3 regions of the Candidatus Enterococcus ikei genome follow, and region 1 is predicted to be linked to each of the others. Evidence: predicted binding sites of a transcription regulator. Region 1 holds the regulator's gene; each other region holds the start of a gene.
What was found. Region 1 encodes LexA, which represses DNA repair genes until DNA is damaged. Its sites were predicted from a motif close to CNAACANNTGTTNG; they were not measured.
Positions count from the first base shown of each region.

Region 2: uvrB (excinuclease ABC subunit UvrB) is a predicted target of LexA. The motif match lies at 3,563-3,576, and genes of this name have one in related genera.
Region 3: ruvA (Holliday junction branch migration protein RuvA) is a predicted target of LexA. The motif match lies at 4,196-4,209, and genes of this name have one in related genera.

Region 1 covers NZ_JAFLWD010000027.1:8,279-14,825, reverse strand. Annotated here, with positions in the region: gene JZO69_RS11290 (cation:proton antiporter) at 1-595, shown strand, start outside; gene JZO69_RS11285 (ABC-F family ATP-binding cassette domain-containing protein) at 652-2,538, shown strand; gene JZO69_RS11280 (thymidylate synthase) at 2,551-3,498, shown strand; gene JZO69_RS11275 (dihydrofolate reductase) at 3,517-4,017, shown strand; gene lexA (transcriptional repressor LexA) at 4,213-4,881, opposite strand; gene JZO69_RS11265 (DUF896 family protein) at 5,197-5,439, shown strand; gene tkt (transketolase) at 5,538-6,547, shown strand, end outside.
Region 2 covers NZ_JAFLWD010000061.1:204-6,750, reverse strand. Annotated here, with positions in the region: partial or broken gene uvrA (excinuclease ABC subunit UvrA) at 1-1,180, opposite strand, end outside; gene uvrB (excinuclease ABC subunit UvrB) at 1,406-3,400, opposite strand; gene JZO69_RS16365 (amino acid ABC transporter substrate-binding protein/permease) at 3,833-5,992, shown strand; gene JZO69_RS16360 (amino acid ABC transporter ATP-binding protein) at 5,994-6,547, shown strand, end outside.
Region 3 covers NZ_JAFLWD010000017.1:107,239-113,785, reverse strand. Annotated here, with positions in the region: gene JZO69_RS08255 (oleate hydratase) at 1-211, opposite strand, end outside; gene JZO69_RS08250 (TetR/AcrR family transcriptional regulator) at 320-895, opposite strand; gene JZO69_RS08245 (hypothetical protein) at 1,186-2,244, opposite strand; gene ruvB (Holliday junction branch migration DNA helicase RuvB) at 2,467-3,477, opposite strand; gene ruvA (Holliday junction branch migration protein RuvA) at 3,490-4,101, opposite strand; gene JZO69_RS08230 (peptide ABC transporter substrate-binding protein) at 4,297-5,967, opposite strand; gene msrB (peptide-methionine (R)-S-oxide reductase MsrB) at 6,155-6,547, opposite strand, start outside.

The DNA.
Region 1 (6,547 bases):
TCAAAAAGAAATTGGTATTGAAGGTTACCGCTTGTATGAACGTCTGATTTCTAGAATGGAACGTTCGATTGCGAGACAATTACTTTCTATCATCGGCTTTTGGCTATTGTTTGTCCGCCAAATCATTGCTATTTTTGTCCATCCTAAATTATCATGGGCTAGAAAAGACGAAGAAAATCGACGAGAATTTCAAAAAGAAGAATTAGAAAACGTTCGACAAGTATTTTTACAAAACACAGAAGTTATTTTGAAAAGTTTGGATAACTTAAAAGGGGTATATGACGACGAGATCATTCGTTTCTTTATTGAAGGACGTTTACAGTTTGCTCACAGATTGGAAGATGGAACATTTATTGATTCGTTTATTGTTCGTTCTCAGTCTAATTATGTTAAAGAACTATTGATTGGTTATCAAGAAGAGCGCAGAATAATCGATGAATATGAGCTTGCTGACAAAATATCTTCCTATGAAGCAAATGAATATCGAAAAAATGTCAACTTACTAGAATCGTATTCGATCAATGATGTTTCTAGTACGATTCCGTTGCGGAAATTAACAAGAGAACTAAAAAAAGAAGCTCAGCGAGAAAACTAGCTTCTTTTTTTTGCTTTTTTTTGATACAATAAGCAGGATGAAAAGGGCGTGAGCATATGAAAGAATTAAAAGTAAATGAATTAACCAAAACATACGGAGAAAAAACATTGTTTGATCATATCTCTTTCCATATCCATGATAAAGAACGAATTGGATTGATTGGTACAAATGGAACTGGTAAAACGAGTTTATTGAATATCCTTGCTGGCAAAGATAGCGGAGATGGGGATGTTGAAGCTGTTCAACAACCAAATGATTATCAAATAGGCTACCTTTCTCAAAACCAAGAATTCGACTCAGAATTAACCGTTGTTGAAGCAGTATTCCAAGGAGATACACCGATTATTCAAGCAGTTAAAAATTACGAATTGGCATTGCTCGCTTTAGCTGCTGATGGAAGTAGTGAATCAGCTCAAAAACAGTACGCTCAAGCGGAAGAACGTATGAATAAAGAAGATGCCTGGACAGCAGATACAGATGCAAAAATCATTTTACAAAAACTTGGAATTGAAACATTGCATAAAAAAATCGGCGAATTATCTGGTGGACAAAAGAAGCGAGTGAGTTTAGCGCAAGTATTGATTGAGTCACCTGATTTGTTACTATTAGATGAACCGACAAACCATTTAGACTATGAAGCCATTAGTTGGCTTGAAGGCTTTTTAAACGGATATCATGGTGCAATTTTAATGGTTACACATGACCGATATTTTCTAGATCGGGTGGCAAATCGTATTTTTGAATTATCTTTTGGTAAATTGCATGAATACAAAGGAAACTATGAAGCATATATCGTAGCCAAAGCAGAACGTGAACGCGTTGAACTTGAGCAAGAAGATAAAAGAAAGCAATTTTATAAACAAGAACTTGAGTGGATGCGTGCAGGTGTACAAGCACGAGGGACGAAACAACAAGCACGTCAAGATAGATTTTATGATCTTAAAGAAAATCTTCATCAAGTGAATCAAAAAAGTCAATTAGAGATAGATGTAGCTACACAAAGACTAGGGAAAAAAGTATTAGAAATCAAAGATGGAAACTACCAGATCGAACATAAAACAATTTTAAATGCATTTGATCTTCTAATTCAAGCAAAAGACAGAATCGGAATTACTGGGAAAAATGGTGCAGGGAAATCTACATTGCTGAATATCTTGGCTGGTCGTCTGAGCTTAGATAGCGGAATTTATTCAATTGGCGAGACAGTACGCTTGGCTTATTATACACAGCAAAATGAAGCGATGGATTCAAACCAACGAATGATTTCTTACCTGCAAGAAGCAGCTGAACAAGTCCAACGAAATGATGGGACAAGTATAGGTGTTGCTGAATTATTGGAGCGATTTCTTTTCCCACGTTTTATGCATGGAACTGTCATCGGTAAGCTTTCCGGTGGAGAGAAACGTCGTTTGTATCTATTAAAACTGTTGATCAGTCAGCCAAATGTGTTATTATTGGACGAGCCGACAAATGACTTGGACATTGATACGTTGACAATTTTGGAAGATTATATTCAAACATTCAAAGGGGCGGTAATCGCCGTTTCACATGACCGATATTTTCTCGACAAGACGATGGACAAGCTACTTGTTTTTCAAGGAGAAGGTCAGATTGCAACTTATTTTGGATCGATGAGTGATTATTTGACTGAGAATAAAGAACAGAAGAAAAAACCAACGAAAATCGAATCAAAACCGATAAAGGTATCTGAGAAAAAAGAAAAAACAAAATTAACTTACATGGAACAAAAAGAGTGGGCAACAATCGAAACAGATATTGGGCAACTTGAAGAACGAACAGCACAGCTTACAGAAGAGATGAATCATCAAGGTGATGATTTTACTAAACTACAGCAACTTCAAACGGAGTTATCAGCTGTTGAACAAGAGTTAGAAGAAAAAATGGAACGCTGGGAATATTTGAGTGAATTTGCAGAAAATTAGGAGGCAGCAACTATGGAAGAAGCATATTTAGCATTAGGCCGCAAAATTTTAGAGGAAGGTCACTTGAAAGAAGACCGTACAGGAACTGGTACACGCAGTATTTTTGGTCACCAAATGCGTTTTGATTTATCAGAAGGATTTCCTTTGTTGACGACTAAGCGAGTACCATTTGGTTTAATTAAAAGTGAGTTGTTATGGTTTTTAAAAGGAGATACTAATATTCGTTACCTATTACAACACAACAACCATATATGGGATGAATGGGCGTTTGAGCGTTATATCAAAAGTGAAGACTACCATGGTCCGGACATGACAGATTTTGGCCGTCGCGTCTTAGCAGATGAAGCTTTTAAAGCGAGCTATGAAAAAGAACATAAAGAATTTTGCGAAAATATTTTGACGGATGAGGCTTTTGCTGTTAAATATGGTGAGTTAGGTAATATTTATGGAGCGCAATGGCGTCATTGGGAAACAAAAGAAGGTCATTTTATTGATCAATTAAAAAATGTCATTGACATGATCAAAAAAACACCAGATTCTCGTCGCTTGATTGTTTCGGCTTGGAATCCAGAAGATGTCCCTTCTATGGCTTTACCACCTTGTCATACAATGTTTCAATTTTATGTAAATGATGGTAAATTAAGTTGCCAGTTGTATCAACGAAGTGGCGATGTTTTTCTAGGAGTTCCGTTTAACATTGCTAGTTATGCGTTATTGACGCATTTGATTGCACATGAAACTGGTTTGCAAGTGGGAGATTTTGTGCACACAATCGGGGATGCACATTTATATACAAACCATGTCGACCAAATGAACGAACAACTTACAAGAGACATTCGTTCATTTCCGAATTTAAAATTGAATCAGGAAAAACAATCTGTTTTCGATTTTGAAATGGAAGATATCGTTATTGAAGGATATGATCCACATCCAGCAATCAAGGCGCCAATCGCCGTTTAATTTGAAAGGAGTTCCTCCATGCTAGCAGCCATATGGGCACAAGATGAACAAGGGACAATCGGTAAAGAAAATCGTTTACCTTGGCATTTGCCGAATGATTTGAAATTTTTTAAACAAATGACTGAAGATAACACGATCGTTATGGGAAGAAAGACTTTTGAAGGCATGGGGAGCCGTCCATTGCCAAATCGACAAACAATTGTCATAACTAGAGACAAAGAGTATTCTGCAAAAGGAGTCATCGTACTTCACGCTATAGAGGACGTACTTGATTATGCGAAGACATTCTCTGGAATTACCTTTATTGCTGGTGGATCAGCAGTATATGAAGATTTCCTGCCATATTGTGATGTGTTATATCGTACGGTTATTCATCATACATTCGTTGGAGATACCAAATTTCCGACTGTTTCTTGGGATGATTGGACATTGATCAATTTAAGCGACGGGGTCCAGGATGAAGAAAATAATTACGCGTATCAATTTGAAACCTATCAACGTAAAGTAGCCTCTGAATAACTGACACTTGAACTTATGAATTGAATTTATTCAGATTTTAGCCTGAATGAATTCTTTCATAAGTTTTTTTGGAGATTAAAGAGGAAAGGAGAAGGGTGGTAGGAAGTGTCATTTTCGATAAAAGTTACTCTGTTTCTCTTAAGATATGGATAGAGCAAAAAACCATACTTATTCCAGCATGGTTTTTCTTATTACCTAAATATGATTGCGATATAATCCAACAACTTTGCCCAAAATGCTTACATTATTCAAAATAATTGGGTCTAATGCATCATTTTCTGGCTGTAAACGAATATGATCTGACTCTTTAAAGAATCGCTTGCAAGTCGCTTCGTCTTCATCTGTCATAGCAATAACGATATCACCATTAGAAGCAGCACTTTGTTTACGAACGATGACTTGATCGCCATCTAAAATCCCTGCATTGATCATACTTTCTCCTCTAATAGTCAGCATGAATAAAGCATTTTCTTCTGTCTGTAAATCTGGCGGAACAGGGAAAAAGTCAGAAGCTTCTTCTACAGCTAAAATAGGTTCACCAGCTGTAACAACACCAAGCATTGGAATGACTGATGGCTTGACACCAATTGTTTCCAAACCATCAGCAGTTAATTCAATTGCTCTTGGCTTTGTAGGGTCACGTAAAATCAAGCCTTTTTTTTCTAAACGCGCTAAATGTCCATGGACAGTAGAGGTTGAAGAAAGATCAACTGCTTTTCCAATCTCTCTCACGGTTGGTGGATAGCCTTTAAGCTCAACTTGTTCATATATATATTTTAATACTTCGATTTGTCTTGTGTCTGTACGTTTCACCACAACCCGCACCTTCTTTCGATTTATAATTTTAGTGTACCATAGTTTCATACAGGAATCAAACAAGCGTTCGTGTTTTTTTGAAAAAAGTAAATCATGCATATTTTCGGGAAAAAATAGCTGTGTTTAACGTTACATTCTGTAAATAAGAGGTGTTGTTCCTCATTTTTATCGTGAATATGGTTGTATTTTTCCTGCTCATCTTATAAGATAGACATGGAAAGTAAACTTGTCTTGCTAGTGTGCTAGCTCATCAGAGAAAAGATAAAAATAGACTTGTGAGAAAACGTGTCACAAACTTATTTCCCTATTTTCATGACAGCGATGGACAAGCCCACTATGTTTTTATATTAAGGAGGCAAAAACATGTTATCGTCAGAAAAAATGAAACGAATCAATGAACTTGCTAAAAAGGCAAAGGACAGCGGATTGTCTGAGAAAGAAAAAGAAGAACAAAAAGTACTTCGTCAAGAATATCTAGCTGCTTTCCGGGGAGGTATGCGTCATCATATAGAAGGGATGAAAGTTGTTGATCCTAAAGGAAATGATGTAACGCCTGAAAAATTGAAAGAGATCCAAAAGGCTAAAGGATTACACAATAGAAAATAATTTTAGTTTTTTTTACTAAAAGTAATTGCTTTCATAAAGGAAATACGCTAAAATATAGTTAATAAAGGTAAAAAAAACCTAAATAGGAGATGATTTTTTTGTTCGACAACACGGATCAGTTAGGCGTTAATACAATTCGCACATTGAGTATCGAAGCAGTACAAAAAGCAAACTCAGGACATCCTGGATTACCAATGGGTGCTGCACCTATGGCTTATGCACTTTGGACAAAACATTTAAAAGTAAACCCTAAAACATCAACAAATTGGGCAGATAGAGATCGTTTTATTCTTTCAGCAGGTCATGGTTCAGCAATGCTTTATAGTTTACTTCACTTAGCTGGCTACAATGTCACAATAGATGATTTGAAAAGCTTCCGTCAATGGAATAGCAAAACACCTGGACACCCAGAAGTGCATCATACAGATGGTGTTGAAGCAACAACTGGTCCTTTAGGTCAAGGTATCGCTATGGCTGTAGGTATGGCTATGGCTGAAGCACATACAGCAGCGACTTATAATCGTGACAGCTTCCCTGTGATCGACCATTATACGTATGCTCTATGTGGCGATGGTGATTTGATGGAGGGTGTTTCTCAAGAAGCAAGTTCTATGGCTGGACATATGAAATTAGGTAAATTGATCGTGTTATACGATTCAAATGACATCTCTTTAGATGGACCAACATCAAAAGCCTTCACAGAAAATGTTGGCGCCCGCTATGAAGCATATGGTTGGCAACATATTTTAGTTAAAGATGGCAATGATTTGGAAGCTATTTCGAAAGCTATTGAAGCTGCTAAAGCTGAGTCAGACAAACCAACTTTGATTGAAGTGAAAACTGTAATTGGTTATGGCGCACCAAAAGAAGGAACTTCTTCAGTGCATGGTGCACCAATCGGAGCAGAAGGAATTACAGCCGCTAAAGCTGTTTATGGCTGGGAATATCCTGATTTCACGGTTCCAGAAGAAGTAGCTACTCGCTTTAAAGAGACAATGGTTGAAGAAGGCGAAGCAGCAGAAAATAAATGGAACAACATGTTCGAGAACTATACAAAAGAACATCCTGAGTTAGCTAAACAATTTAAACAAGCATTTTCAGATGAGCT
Region 2 (6,547 bases), on a different contig from region 1:
GAGTAAAATCACTATTTGTTTCGTGGTAACGGCGCTTGATATTAGTCAAAACACCTTCAAATGGCACTTCCACATCACGAACTCCGCCAAAGTCATTTTCATAATGGAAATGGAAAGGTTCACCATTTGACCCATTTAAAATAATATCTTGATGTTCTTCTGGCAGTTCATTGAATGGTGTATCCATATCGATATTAAAACTATCTGCTGCTTGTTCAAGCATTTGCGGATAGTATTGTGAACTGATTGGATTCCACGGAGCGATCGCACCTTCACGTAAAGTTTTGGTTGGATCTGGAATCACTAGATCACGATCAACTTCTAGTTTAATCCCTAATCCATCACAATCAGGACACGCACCAAATGGAGCATTGAAAGAAAACAATCTTGGCTCTAACTCGCCAACTGTAAAACCACAATATGGACAAGCATAGTGCTCACTAAAAAGCATTTCTTCTCCATCGATCACATCTACTAAGGCATACCCATCAGCTAAACGTAAGGCAGCTTCAAACGAATCAAATAAACGAGAACGAATTCCATCTTTAACAACGATTCGGTCAATTACGATTGCAATATCATGTTTTTTATTTTTCTCTAATTCAGGTGCTTCACTAACATCGTAGGTTTCACCATCAACACGCATCCGAACATAACCTTCGCGTTGAATCATTTCAAAAACTTTTTTATGTTGTCCTTTTTTCTTAACGATTACTGGTGCTAATACTTGAAGTTTAGTTTTTTCTGGTAGTTCCAGCACTTTGTCTACCATTTGCTCAACCGATTGACTGGTGATTTCAGTTCCATCATTAGGACAAATTGGGTGCCCGACACGAGCAAACAATAGTCTTAAATAATCATTGATTTCTGTTACTGTCCCAACTGTTGATCGAGGGTTTTTACTGGTTGTTTTTTGATCGATAGAAATCGCTGGGCTTAGTCCATCAATACTATCTACATCTGGTTTATCCATCTGTCCTAAAAATTGTCGCGCATACGCTGACAGACTTTCTACATAGCGACGTTGACCTTCAGCGTACAATGTATCAAAGGCTAATGAACTTTTACCAGAACCCGACAATCCAGTAACTACAACCATTTTGTCACGAGGAATTGTTACATCTATATCTTTTAAATTATGTGCACGTGCGCCATGAATGACGATTTTATCATTTGCCATTACTTCTCTCCTTTTGATTGTTAGTCCGATGTCCCTTACTTCTAAGCGAATTAATTCGCAAGAGTAACGGCTCTCCTTTGCTGTGAAATACAGCGAGTATTCTTATGAGCTGATGTTGAACCGTACAAGGTGACCGTAGGGAACGTTGATCCTTGATTTTGTCGGTTCGACCTTCATTTCTTAGTGCTTTCGTACTTAGAAATTGTTAAGATCGTAGTTCCTTCGTTACTCTCCTGCTTTTAACTCCAGAATTGTATCACGCAGAGTTGCTGCAGTTTCAAAGTCTAGTGCTTTCGCAGCGTCTCGCATTTCTTTTTCTAATTTCATCAATAAATCTGCTTTTTCTTGACGAGTCAATTCATGATAAGACTTATCAATCTTGAATGGTTCGCCTTTTTCATTTGTCTTAGAAATAGAAATCAATTCGCGGATTTCTTTAATGATCGTTTTCGGTGTAATCCCGTGTTCTTCATTATATTTTTCTTGGATGGAACGACGGCGAGCTGTTTCATCGATCGCTTTTTGCATCGAATCCGTCATTTTATCCGCGTACATAATGACTCTTCCATCTGAGTTACGGGCAGCACGCCCAATCGTTTGAATCAATGAGCGCTCACTTCTTAAGAAGCCTTCTTTATCAGCATCCAATATTGCAATCAGTGAAACTTCTGGTACATCCAGCCCTTCACGAAGTAAGTTGATACCGATCAGTACATCAAATTCACCTAAACGTAAATCACGAATGATCTCTGTTCGTTCTAACGTTTTGATATCACTATGAAGATACTTCACTTTGATCCCTAATTCTTTCAGGTAATCGGTTAAATCTTCAGACATTTTTTTCGTTAAAGTAGTTACAAACACACGTTGATCTTTTTCCACTCGCTCATGGATCTCACCAACTAAATCATCGATTTGTCCCATGATTGGACGTACTTCAATCAGTGGATCTAAGAGTCCAGTCGGTCGAATAATTTGAGGAATCACTGTATCTGTTTGTTCATATTCATATGGTCCAGGTGTTGCCGATACATAAACAACTTGATGAACGTGTTTTTCAAATTCTTCTAAACGTAACGGTCGGTTATCCAACGCACTTGGCAAACGGAATCCATAATCTACTAACATTTGTTTTCTGGCCCGGTCACCGTTATACATTCCTCGAACTTGAGGCATTGTTACGTGAGATTCGTCAATCACTAACAAGAAATCATCCGGAAAGAAATCAATCAGCGTATATGGCGGTTCTCCTTCTGAACGGCCATCCATATGACGGGAATAATTCTCAATGCCGGACGTATAGCCCATTTCTCGCATCATTTCGATATCATAATTGGTCCGTTGCTCTAAACGCTGAGCTTCCAGTAATTTATTTTCACTACGCAACACGTTTAAACGAGCATCTAATTCTGCTTGAATTTGTGAGATTGCGTGTTCCATATGTTCATCGTTGGTCACAAAGTGAGTTGCAGGGAAAATCGCTACATGCTCTGTTTCACCAATAATTTCACCTGTTAAAGCATCGACTTCTCTGATTCGTTCAATTTCATCACCAAAGAACTCAACTCTTAACGCATGTTCATCACGTGATGCCGGAAAGATTTCTACCACATCTCCTCGAACACGAAAACGCCCCCGTTGAAAATCAATGTCATTTCGCTCAAACTGAATATTGACTAAACTCGTTAATAATTGATTGCGATCCATCTCCATGCCTACACGAATAGAGACAACTTGTTCACTATATTCTTTAGGATCTCCTAAACCAAAAATACATGAAACAGAAGCAACTACGATCACGTCATTTCGTTCTAATAATGAGCTAGTCGCTGAATGTCGTAACTTATCGATCTCATCATTAATACTGGCATCTTTTTCTATATATGTATCACTAGAAGGAACATAAGCTTCTGGTTGATAATAATCATAGTAACTAACAAAATACTCGACCGCGTTATTAGGAAAGAATTCTTTAAACTCTCCATAAAGCTGTCCAGCTAATGTCTTATTATGAGCAATGACTAATGTCGGTTTGTTAACTTCTGTTATGACATTGGAAATCGTAAACGTCTTACCCGTTCCTGTGGCACCCAGTAAGATTTGCGCTTTTTCTCCGCCTTCGATACCTTCAACTAGCTTTTTGATTGCTTCGGGCTGATCTCCATCTGGCTCGTATTTTGATACTAAGTCAAATGTATTGGAGGTCTCTCTTTCTATCATTTAACATCCTCCCCTTACTTTATTTAGTTATTGATCTCAATTCAATAAAAAGAGACAAGAATCGCTGTTAGATAAACTAATCCAAGCTATACTTATCCACTCTTTTTAGTAAGAAACTTTCTCTTTCAATCAAAAAAATATCCTGTAATTATTTTACCATACCGAACATATTTTCGCTAGTTTTAGAATGCTTTGCGTATACGCAATTTTAGCTAATTTACATTTTATTTAACCTTTTAGATAGGACAAAGAATAGAAGAAAACAACGATTCGTGTTAAAACTATAAAAACCTTCTTACCCGCAATATGTCACTTTTTATAACATCGAATGTTAGGAAATGAGTTTTTTTTGACTTTCTTATTGTGAATGACTTGTGTTTTTGCCTTTTCTTACTATATAATTATCCAATATGCAAATATAGGAGGTATTTTATGAAAAGGAAACACTTTTTACTTTCATTCCTTGTGATGATGGCAAGTCTACTGACATTTACACTTGGGCAGTCTGCTCAGGCTGAGGAAAAAACATATAATATAGGAACAGATTTGACTTTTGCGCCTTTTGAATTTCAAGATTCAAAAGGTGAGTATGTTGGAATCGATGTTGATTTACTACATGCAATTGCTGAAGACCAAGATTTTAAAGTAAATCTAAAACCACTTGGCTTTGATAGTGCCATTCAGGCAGTTCAATCAAAACAAGTTGATGCGATGATCGCTGGTATGAGTATTACGGATGAACGCAAAAAATCTTTCGACTTCTCTGAACCTTATTTCGATAGCGGTCTACAAATGGCTGTCAAAAAAGGCAATGACAAAATCAAAAGCTATGACGATTTAAAAGGGAAAACTGTTGCAGCAAAAGTAGGAACTGAAAGTGCAACGTTCCTAGAAAAAAATCAAGACAAGTATGACTACACAATCAAAAACTTCGATGATGCAACTGGTCTTTATCAATCTCTTGAAAACGGTGAAGCTGATGCAATTTTTGATGACTATCCAGTTCTTGGTTATGCTATCACCAATGGACAAAAGCTACAATTAGTTGGTGAAAAAGAAACTGGAAGTTCTTATGGTTTTGCTGTAAAAAAAGGGCAAAACAAAGAATTGATTGAAAAATTCAATGCTGGTTTGAAAAACTTGAAAACTTCAGGTAAATATGAAGAAATCGTAGACAAGTATATTACTACTGGAACTGAACAAGAAGCAAAAAACGATAGTAAGATGAAAAAGATTCAACCTAAAAAAGAGACTTATGTAATTGCTAGTGATTCTACATTTGCGCCATTTGAATTCCAAAATTCTGATGGTAAATATGAAGGAATCGATGTTGATTTAGTTAAACGTATCGCAGAATTACAAGACTTTGATATCGAATTTAAATTCATCGGTTTCAGTTCTGCCGTTCAAGCTGTTGAATCTGGACAAGCTGATGCAATGATCGCAGGAATGACGATCACAGATGAACGTGAAAAATCATTTGACTTCTCAACACCTTATTTCGACAGTGGTATTCAAATCGCTGTCAAAAAAGGCAATGACAAAATCAATGCTTATGAAGATTTAAAAGGTAAAAAAGTTGGTGCTAAGATTGGGACTGAAAGTGCTGATTTTCTTGAAACCAACAAACAAAAATATGGATATTCAATCAAATATTTAGACACAACAGATGCTTTATACAGCGCTCTTGAAATCGGTGAGATCGATGCAATGATGGATGATTATCCAGTAATTGGTTACGGCGTTGCTCAAAAGCAACCCTTAACAACACCGATTCCTCGCGAAGAAGGCGGAAAATATGGCTTCGCTGTTAAAAAAGGTAAAAATCCAGAATTGATCCAAATGTTCAACGAAGGTTTAGCTGAATTAAAAAGAACAGGTGAATATGATGAAATCATCGGTAAATATGTAAAAGATGGTGCTTCTGAAAATAAAGTAGATGAATCAACATTCGTTGGTATGATCCAAAATAACTGGAAACGACTATTAAGTGGTTTATGGATGACTATTCAATTAACATTGATTTCATTTATTTTAGCCTTGATCGTTGGTGTGATCTTCGGATTATTCAGTGCTTCTCCTTCTAAAGCGTTACGTGTACTTTCTACTATCTATGTTGATATTATTCGCGGTATTCCTCTAATGGTTCTAGCTTTCTTCATTTATTTCGGCTTACCAGGAATTCTAGGTTTCAACATTCCAGTATTCCTTGCAGGAATCATTACTCTGACATTAAACGCCAGCGCTTATATCTCTGAAATTGTCCGCGGTGGAATCAACGCTGTGCCAGTTGGTCAAATGGAAGCTTCACGTAGTTTAGGTCTTTCATACAACCGTACGATGCAAAAGATCATTTTACCGCAAGCAATCAAAATCATGATTCCATCTTTCGTCAATCAATTTGTTATCTCTTTAAAAGATACAACGATTCTTTCAGCGATTGGTTTGATCGAGCTATTACAAACAGGAAAAATCATCGTTGCAAGAAACTTACAAAGTACTATGGTTTACTTCGTAATCGCTATGATGTATCTGATTTTGATCACAGCCTTGACGAAATTAGCTAAAGTTTTGGAAAAGAAGGTGAAATAATATGGCTGAAAAAATTCTAGTAGAACATTTAGTAAAAAAATATGGTGATAATACTGTTCTTAACGATATCAACGTATCTATCCAAGAAGGCGATGTTGTTTGCGTCATTGGTCCTTCCGGCTCTGGGAAAAGTACTTTTCTTCGTTGTTTGAATCAACTTGAGGAAGCTACAAGCGGTGATATCATCATCGACGGAGCCAACCTAACAGATAAAAATACAAATATCAATAAAGTACGTCAACACATCGGCATGGTTTTCCAACATTTCAATCTATTCCCTCACCTGTCGATCATGGAAAATATTACATTAGCCCCAACAGATTTAGGTAGACTTTCAAAAAAAGAAGCGGAAGAGAAAGCAATCCAGCTTTTAGATACCGTTGGTTTAGCTGATAAAAAGGATAGCTATCCTGAATCATTATCTGGTGGACAAAAGCAACGTGTGGCAATCGCTCGTGCCTTAGCAATGAATCCAGATATCATGCTATTCGATGAACCAACTTCTGCACTCGATCCTGAGATGGTTGGTGATGTATTGAATGTTATGAAAAAATT
Region 3 (6,547 bases), on a different contig from region 1:
AATTTGCATCACGAATCAAGTAAGCTGCTGCTGACATTGTCGCAATTCCACCACCGATTAGGTAAACTTGTTTGTCTCCATAATAGCGGCTGTTGATTTCTTCTTCTACCTCAGCAACTTTTTCTACTTTCTTTTCAGCGGATACTTTTTTTGCAAGGAAAGCCGCGCCTAATGCACCTGCTGCCGCTAATCCAATATGTCTTTTTTTCATGAGAATCCCCCCGATTCAATTTATGAACCTAGCGTACAATGATTCTATAAAAATGTCTTGTGATAGCCTTTCCATTCTGTCTTCTTTTTAGACACAATGGGCAATTTGTCACAACAGTTCATTTTCTTGGGCATACAAGCGATAAGAGAAGAATTCAGTATCTTTAGCCAAACGGAATAATTGTGTAGCGATTTCTAGGGGAGATTCCTTATAGCTGTTTAAAATCCAATCAATCAAGACACCGCTACAACCATATGAGAAGAAACGAGCATAAAATATCTTATCTTCTGGAAGCAGCTGATTTTCTTTATCTACTTGATCGAATAAATTAATAAACAATTTATTTGTGATCGTAGAAAAACATGTTCTTAAAATATCAGAATCTGAGCTGACTGTATTATAATAGAAATCGCTTTTTGACTGGATCGCTTTGAGCATTTTTAACGCTTGCTCTTCCCAATTATCGATGCTGACTTCTGGTGAGTCTAAATAAATCAATGCATCGTGGGTATAAATCCAGCGCAAAAGATCTTGTTTGTCGGTAAAGTGATAATAGAAAGTTTGGCGGTTTAACCCTACTTCTTTGGTAATATCTTGGACACTTATTTTACTGAAAAGCTTTCGATCGCATAATTCGATCAATGCAGATGAGATGGCTTTTTTGGTTATTTGGGATTCACTCATAGTTTTTTCCTCGCTTTTTTTAGATAGGTTTATCATACCAAAAAAATAGGAGGAAATATAAGGTTTTGAGAGATTTTTAGGGATTGTTAATGGTTGATGGGAATTAGGAGTAAAAATAATTGATTCGCATGCATTTTTAGATGCACTTACTAACATTCTTAATAATCAAACTATATCCTTTTGTTACTATATTAAAATGTACAGCCAAACACTTTAAACTAAAAAAAGGTATAGCCGAAGCTACACCTTTTTTATTGTAAACAATAACAGATTCATTCAGTTATGTTCTTTTACAATTTACTTTCAGTCACAGGATCTTTGACTAAATTAGCACCCCATAAACCTGCTAGAGAAGTAATGATCAGACCAAGGATCATTGCCACAAATCCCCAGATAGATGCTTTAGCTACTGTGTTTGAGGCATCTTCTGCTGTTTGTCTAGCTTCTTTGATATCTTTATCTAATTCTTTTTTCGCATCTTCAAGACTTGTTTGTGCATTTTCAATTTGTATTTGTGCTTCTTTAGAAGCCGTTTGTAATTCATTGTAGATATTATCTGTTGCTTGTTTTGCTTCATCTTCAGATAGATCAGTGTTTGCTGCAACAGCGTTAGCGATTGCTGGTCGGTCAACTGAATCACCGATTTTTTTCGCTTTTTCTTTTAAAGAGTCGCCTGTATCTTTGAAGATTTTATCTGAGTTATCTGGGTTTTTAAGGATTTCTTTTCCAGCATCTGTGATTTCATCCGTTGCTTCTTTCATTTGATCCTTCAAGTAATCAGGTTGTAACTCTTTCACGTCAGTATCAGATAAGACTTTTTTGACTTGCCCTTGAAGTTCACTTGTATCAACTGATTGGACACCTTCTGTCACTTTGTCGAAACCTTTACTGATGGCATCAGACGTACCAGATGCTACAGTTTCTACCGTACTGCCTGTTGCTGAAGCGATATTACCAAACAACGAACCAATCGCTGAGAATGCGCCGATCGCTGTATAAGAAAGAATTGCTAATAAGACTAAAACACTGGTTGCCCAAGTTAAAAATCCATGAACTAGGCCAACTCTGCGAGCTGCCACCCCTGCAATAAATCCACTACAAAATAATGAAAGAACAAATGTCACCACTGTCCAAATAATAAGTCCTGTTCCCACACCATCTAACGGATTGTCAGATGTTGGTTTAACCATTCCAAAACCAATGGCTGATCCAATCAAACTTAAAGTAAAGAAAATCGCAAAGAAGGAAACCAATCCTGCAATAATCGCCCCCCAAGAGATATTCACCCCTGCTTCATCTTGCGTTGTTAAGTACGATACAAAACCTTTTTTTCTCGTATTCTTTTCCATAATTTCCATCCTTTCGTTAATTTTTTTATTAATTGGTACACTATCAACTATAAAAGCAGAAAATATTTAGTGCAAATGATACGATTTTATTTCTAATTGAATACTCACTTTTTCGAATAAATCAGATCTAATTAAAAAATACCGCTGCTGATTTATTTGACAAAAAAATACTCAATCCACTAATCAGAAAAGCGATTCCGTGTCTTGAGTATTTTTATTTTATTATTCTTGATAGTAAGACTCGTAACCAAAATGTTCATAAGCTAGAGCTGTAGCAATCCGTCCTCTTGGTGTTCGCTTGATAAAGCCTTTTTGGATCAAGTAAGGTTCGTACATATCCTCAACTGTTTCAGTCTCTTCACTGATATTTACAGCTAAGGTACTTAAACCAACGGGACCACCGCCATACAATTCGATCATTGTTTTTAATAACTTTTGATCGACATAATCCAAGCCTTGGTGATCAACTTGTAATAAAGTTAACGCTTGATCCGCGATCCCACGATCGATCGTACCATTTGACTGAACTTGCGCAAAATCCCGCACTCGTTTTAATAAACGGTTAGCAATTCTAGGTGTTCCACGAGAGCGACGGGCAATTTCAAACGCGCCTTCTTCTACGATTTCTGTTTGAAAAATATCTGCAGAGCGCAATACGATTTCTTTTAGATCTTGCGTTTCATAATATTCCATATGAGAAATGATCCCGAAACGATCTCTTAATGGCGCTGATAACATCCCTGCACGGGTCGTAGCGCCAATCAAGGTAAACGGCGGTAAGGGAAAATGAACTGGGTGCGCTGTTGTCCCTTGTCCTACCATGATATCTACGTAAAAATCTTCCATAGCAGAATACAACATTTCTTCTACCACACGAGGTAAACGATGGATCTCATCAATAAATAAAACATCGCCTGGTTCAAGTTCATTTAAAATGGCGACTAAATCTCCAGCTCGTTCGATCGCAGGTCCACTGGTCGTACGGATATTAACATGCATCTCATTGGCAATCACCATGGCCATTGTTGTTTTTCCTAATCCCGGTGGGCCATATAAAAGTGTATGGTCTAACGCTTCTTCCCGATTTCGGGCAGCTTCGATGTAAATCGTAAGCTCTTGTTTGACTTTATCTTGACCGATATATTGTTCGAGAAATTGAGGTCGTAGTGACTTTTCCAGTGATTCTTCGCCTTCGCTTGTTTGAGCGGAAAGTAGTCTTTCATCTTCTGTCATAGCCATTCCTCCTTAGCGTTTCATCATAAATTTCAATGCATTGCGCAAGTATTCGTCTGTTGCTTGTGTACCTAATTCTTCTAATTTTGGCGTGATTCGTTTGATTTCTTTTTCACTGTAGCCTAATGCACTTAGGGCTTCTAATGCTTCTGTTAGTGATTGATTTGTTGATGATGCATTCGGCGCTTTAGCCATAGCTTCAACGGCCGCATCTGATGTTTCCAACTCGCCTAATTTACCTTTTAGATCTAGAATCATTTGTTGTGCCGTTTTCTTACCTACACCAGGGAATTTTGTTAGATACGCCGCATCTTCACTTTCGATCGCATTGATCAACCCACCGTGATCTTCTGAAGCCATGATTGCTAAACCACTTTTAGGCCCGATTCCTGAAACGCTGATTAGTTTTAAGAAAAGTTGTTTTTCATCTAAATCGCCAAATCCGTATAAAGAATGTGCATCTTCACGAATGACTTGATGAACATAAATTTTGATTTGTTGATCCGTTTTTCCAGAATAACGATAGGGATTGCCTACAGAAATCTGAAACCCGATGCCATTTGTTTCTACTACAATATAATAAGGACTGATAAACGTGACTTTACCAATGATATACTCGTACATAATTTCACCTTTCTAAATGAGGTTGGTTCAAAAGCGTTTAGCTCCCAGAAATAAGAAGGAGCTGCTTTTAGACCACCGCTTCCTGCGTTTAACACGCACATACGTTTCTATTTTAGCACAAATCCGAGAAAATCAGTAGCTTGATAAAAAGAAAGCCAATACGAATTATAATTAAATTCGCATTGGCTTATTTTTTTATTCAGAAATGTATGTCCATTTATAGTCATATCGTGCGCCAGCTCCGTGAGCTACTACACCTTTAACTTTTGAACTACGCATATGTGCTTCTGCTTTTTGATAAACTGGAGCAACACCCATATCGTCCATCAATAGTTTTTCAGCATCCACCATATCCGTCCAACGTTTTTCTGGATCAGAAGCATTTTTACTACCTGAATCTTTTACTAGTTGGTCATATTTTTCATTTGAATAGCGACCTCTGTTGTAAGAGCCACCAGTTAGGAATAAATCAGTGAAACTGCTTGGGTCAGCATAATCTGCGCCCCAACCGCCCATGATCACTTCAAAATCTCCATTTTTACCACGGTCTAAACGAACAGTAAACGGTACATTTGTCACTGTCACATCCACACCATCAAGGGTTTCTTTCACTGCGCCTTGGATATATTCTAGTACTTTTTTGGTAGAATCAGTATCATCACCAACTATATCAAGTTTGAATGAATCGATTCCTAATTCTTTTTTCGCTTTTTCCCAGTACTCTTTTGCTTTCTTTGTGTCATGAGTCAATACATTTTTATTTTCATCAGCAAAGTCTTTGTTGCCTTCTGGTGAAAATGACATGCCCGCTGGCACGAGACCAGTAGAAGCAACTGAACCGTCTCCTAAGATTCGGTCAACTAACGCATCGCGATCGATCGAATAAGAAATTGCTTTACGTAGATTGGCATTGTGATACGGTGATTTTTCATCTCTTTGATTGAATTCAAGATATGACGTTCGAGCATCTTTCTCGATTACAAGTTCTGGATCATCAGCCATTTGTTTTGCTAATTCTCCACTCAAGATCACATCGTCTGCTTGTCCATCTTGGAAAAGGTTCAATGATGTCGGTGCTTCTTTGACTACTTTTACTTCGATTTTATCTAGTTGAACGGCATCTTTATCCCAATATTGTTCATTTTTTGTATAAGACCATTCAGTGTCTGTTCCAGGTCCGTCAAAATCAGTTAATGTAAAGGGTCCGTTATAAACTGATGCATCACTCGTTGTTGCATAATCTTTGCCTTTTTCTTCGACTATTTTTTTATTTTGTGGGAAAAATGATGGGAATGCCAGCAAGTAATCAAAGTATGGTGTTTCTTGTTCTAAGGTTACTTCTAGTTCATGATCACCAATTGCTTTGATCCCTAATTCATCCAGTCCTTTTTTCCCAGCAGAAACGTCTGCACCGTTTTTGACTAATTCAAACATGTACGCATACTCTGCTGCTGTTTTAGGATCTGCTGTGCGCTGCCATCCGTAGACATAATCTGAAGCCAATACGGGATCCCCATTTGACCATTTAGCATCTTCTCTAAGTTTAAATGTGTAAGTCAACCCGTCGTCGCTTTTCTTTGCCAGTTCTACTGCGCCGGCTGGTTGAGGTTTGCTCTTATCATCTAAACGATATAGCCCTTCATAGACATTGTTCAATGCTGAAAAGCTGATCGTATTTGTTGCTACTGATAAATCTGCACTTGGCATTTCTTGTTGAACGACTAGTTTAAAAAGCTGTTCCCCACTCGCTTTTTTACTATCCGTACTGCTATCTGTAGAACCAGTCTTGCCACCACCGCAGGCAGCTAATACTAGAGTAGATAGCATCATAACACTGATTAGTTTCGTTATGTTTTTTTTCTTCATTTTATTCTCCTCAATAAATAATTATTTTCTTTTCTAATTTTAATTTTCTGAATATTTTTATAATACTAGAAATCTTAGCAAATAGCAATCTTTTTTATGACATAAAAAAACAACGTTTGTTATTCATTTTTAACAACTAAAAAAAGCCCACCTTAGTAGACTTTTCATACTTTGGCAGACCTTTTAGCTATTTAAATAAGGTTTTATATTCTCCATATCCTTCTTTTTCCAGCTCATTCACCGGAATGAAACGTAATGCTGCTGCATTAATACAATAACGTAACCCACCTTGATCTCGCGGTCCATCTGTAAAAACATGTCCTAAATGAGAATCAGCATCTTTACTGCGTACTTCAACACGACGCATTCCTAAAGAAAAATCTGAATTTTCTTTGACGCCTTGTTTTTCAATTGGTTTAGTAAAAGCCGGCCAGCCACAGCCTGCATCGTATTTGTCTGTTGAACTAAAGAGCGGTTCACCACTAACGATATCTACATAAATACCTTCTTGGTAAAAATCGTCATATTTTCCAGTAAAAGGTCTTTCAGTCGCATTTTCTTGTGTTACAGCATATTCGAT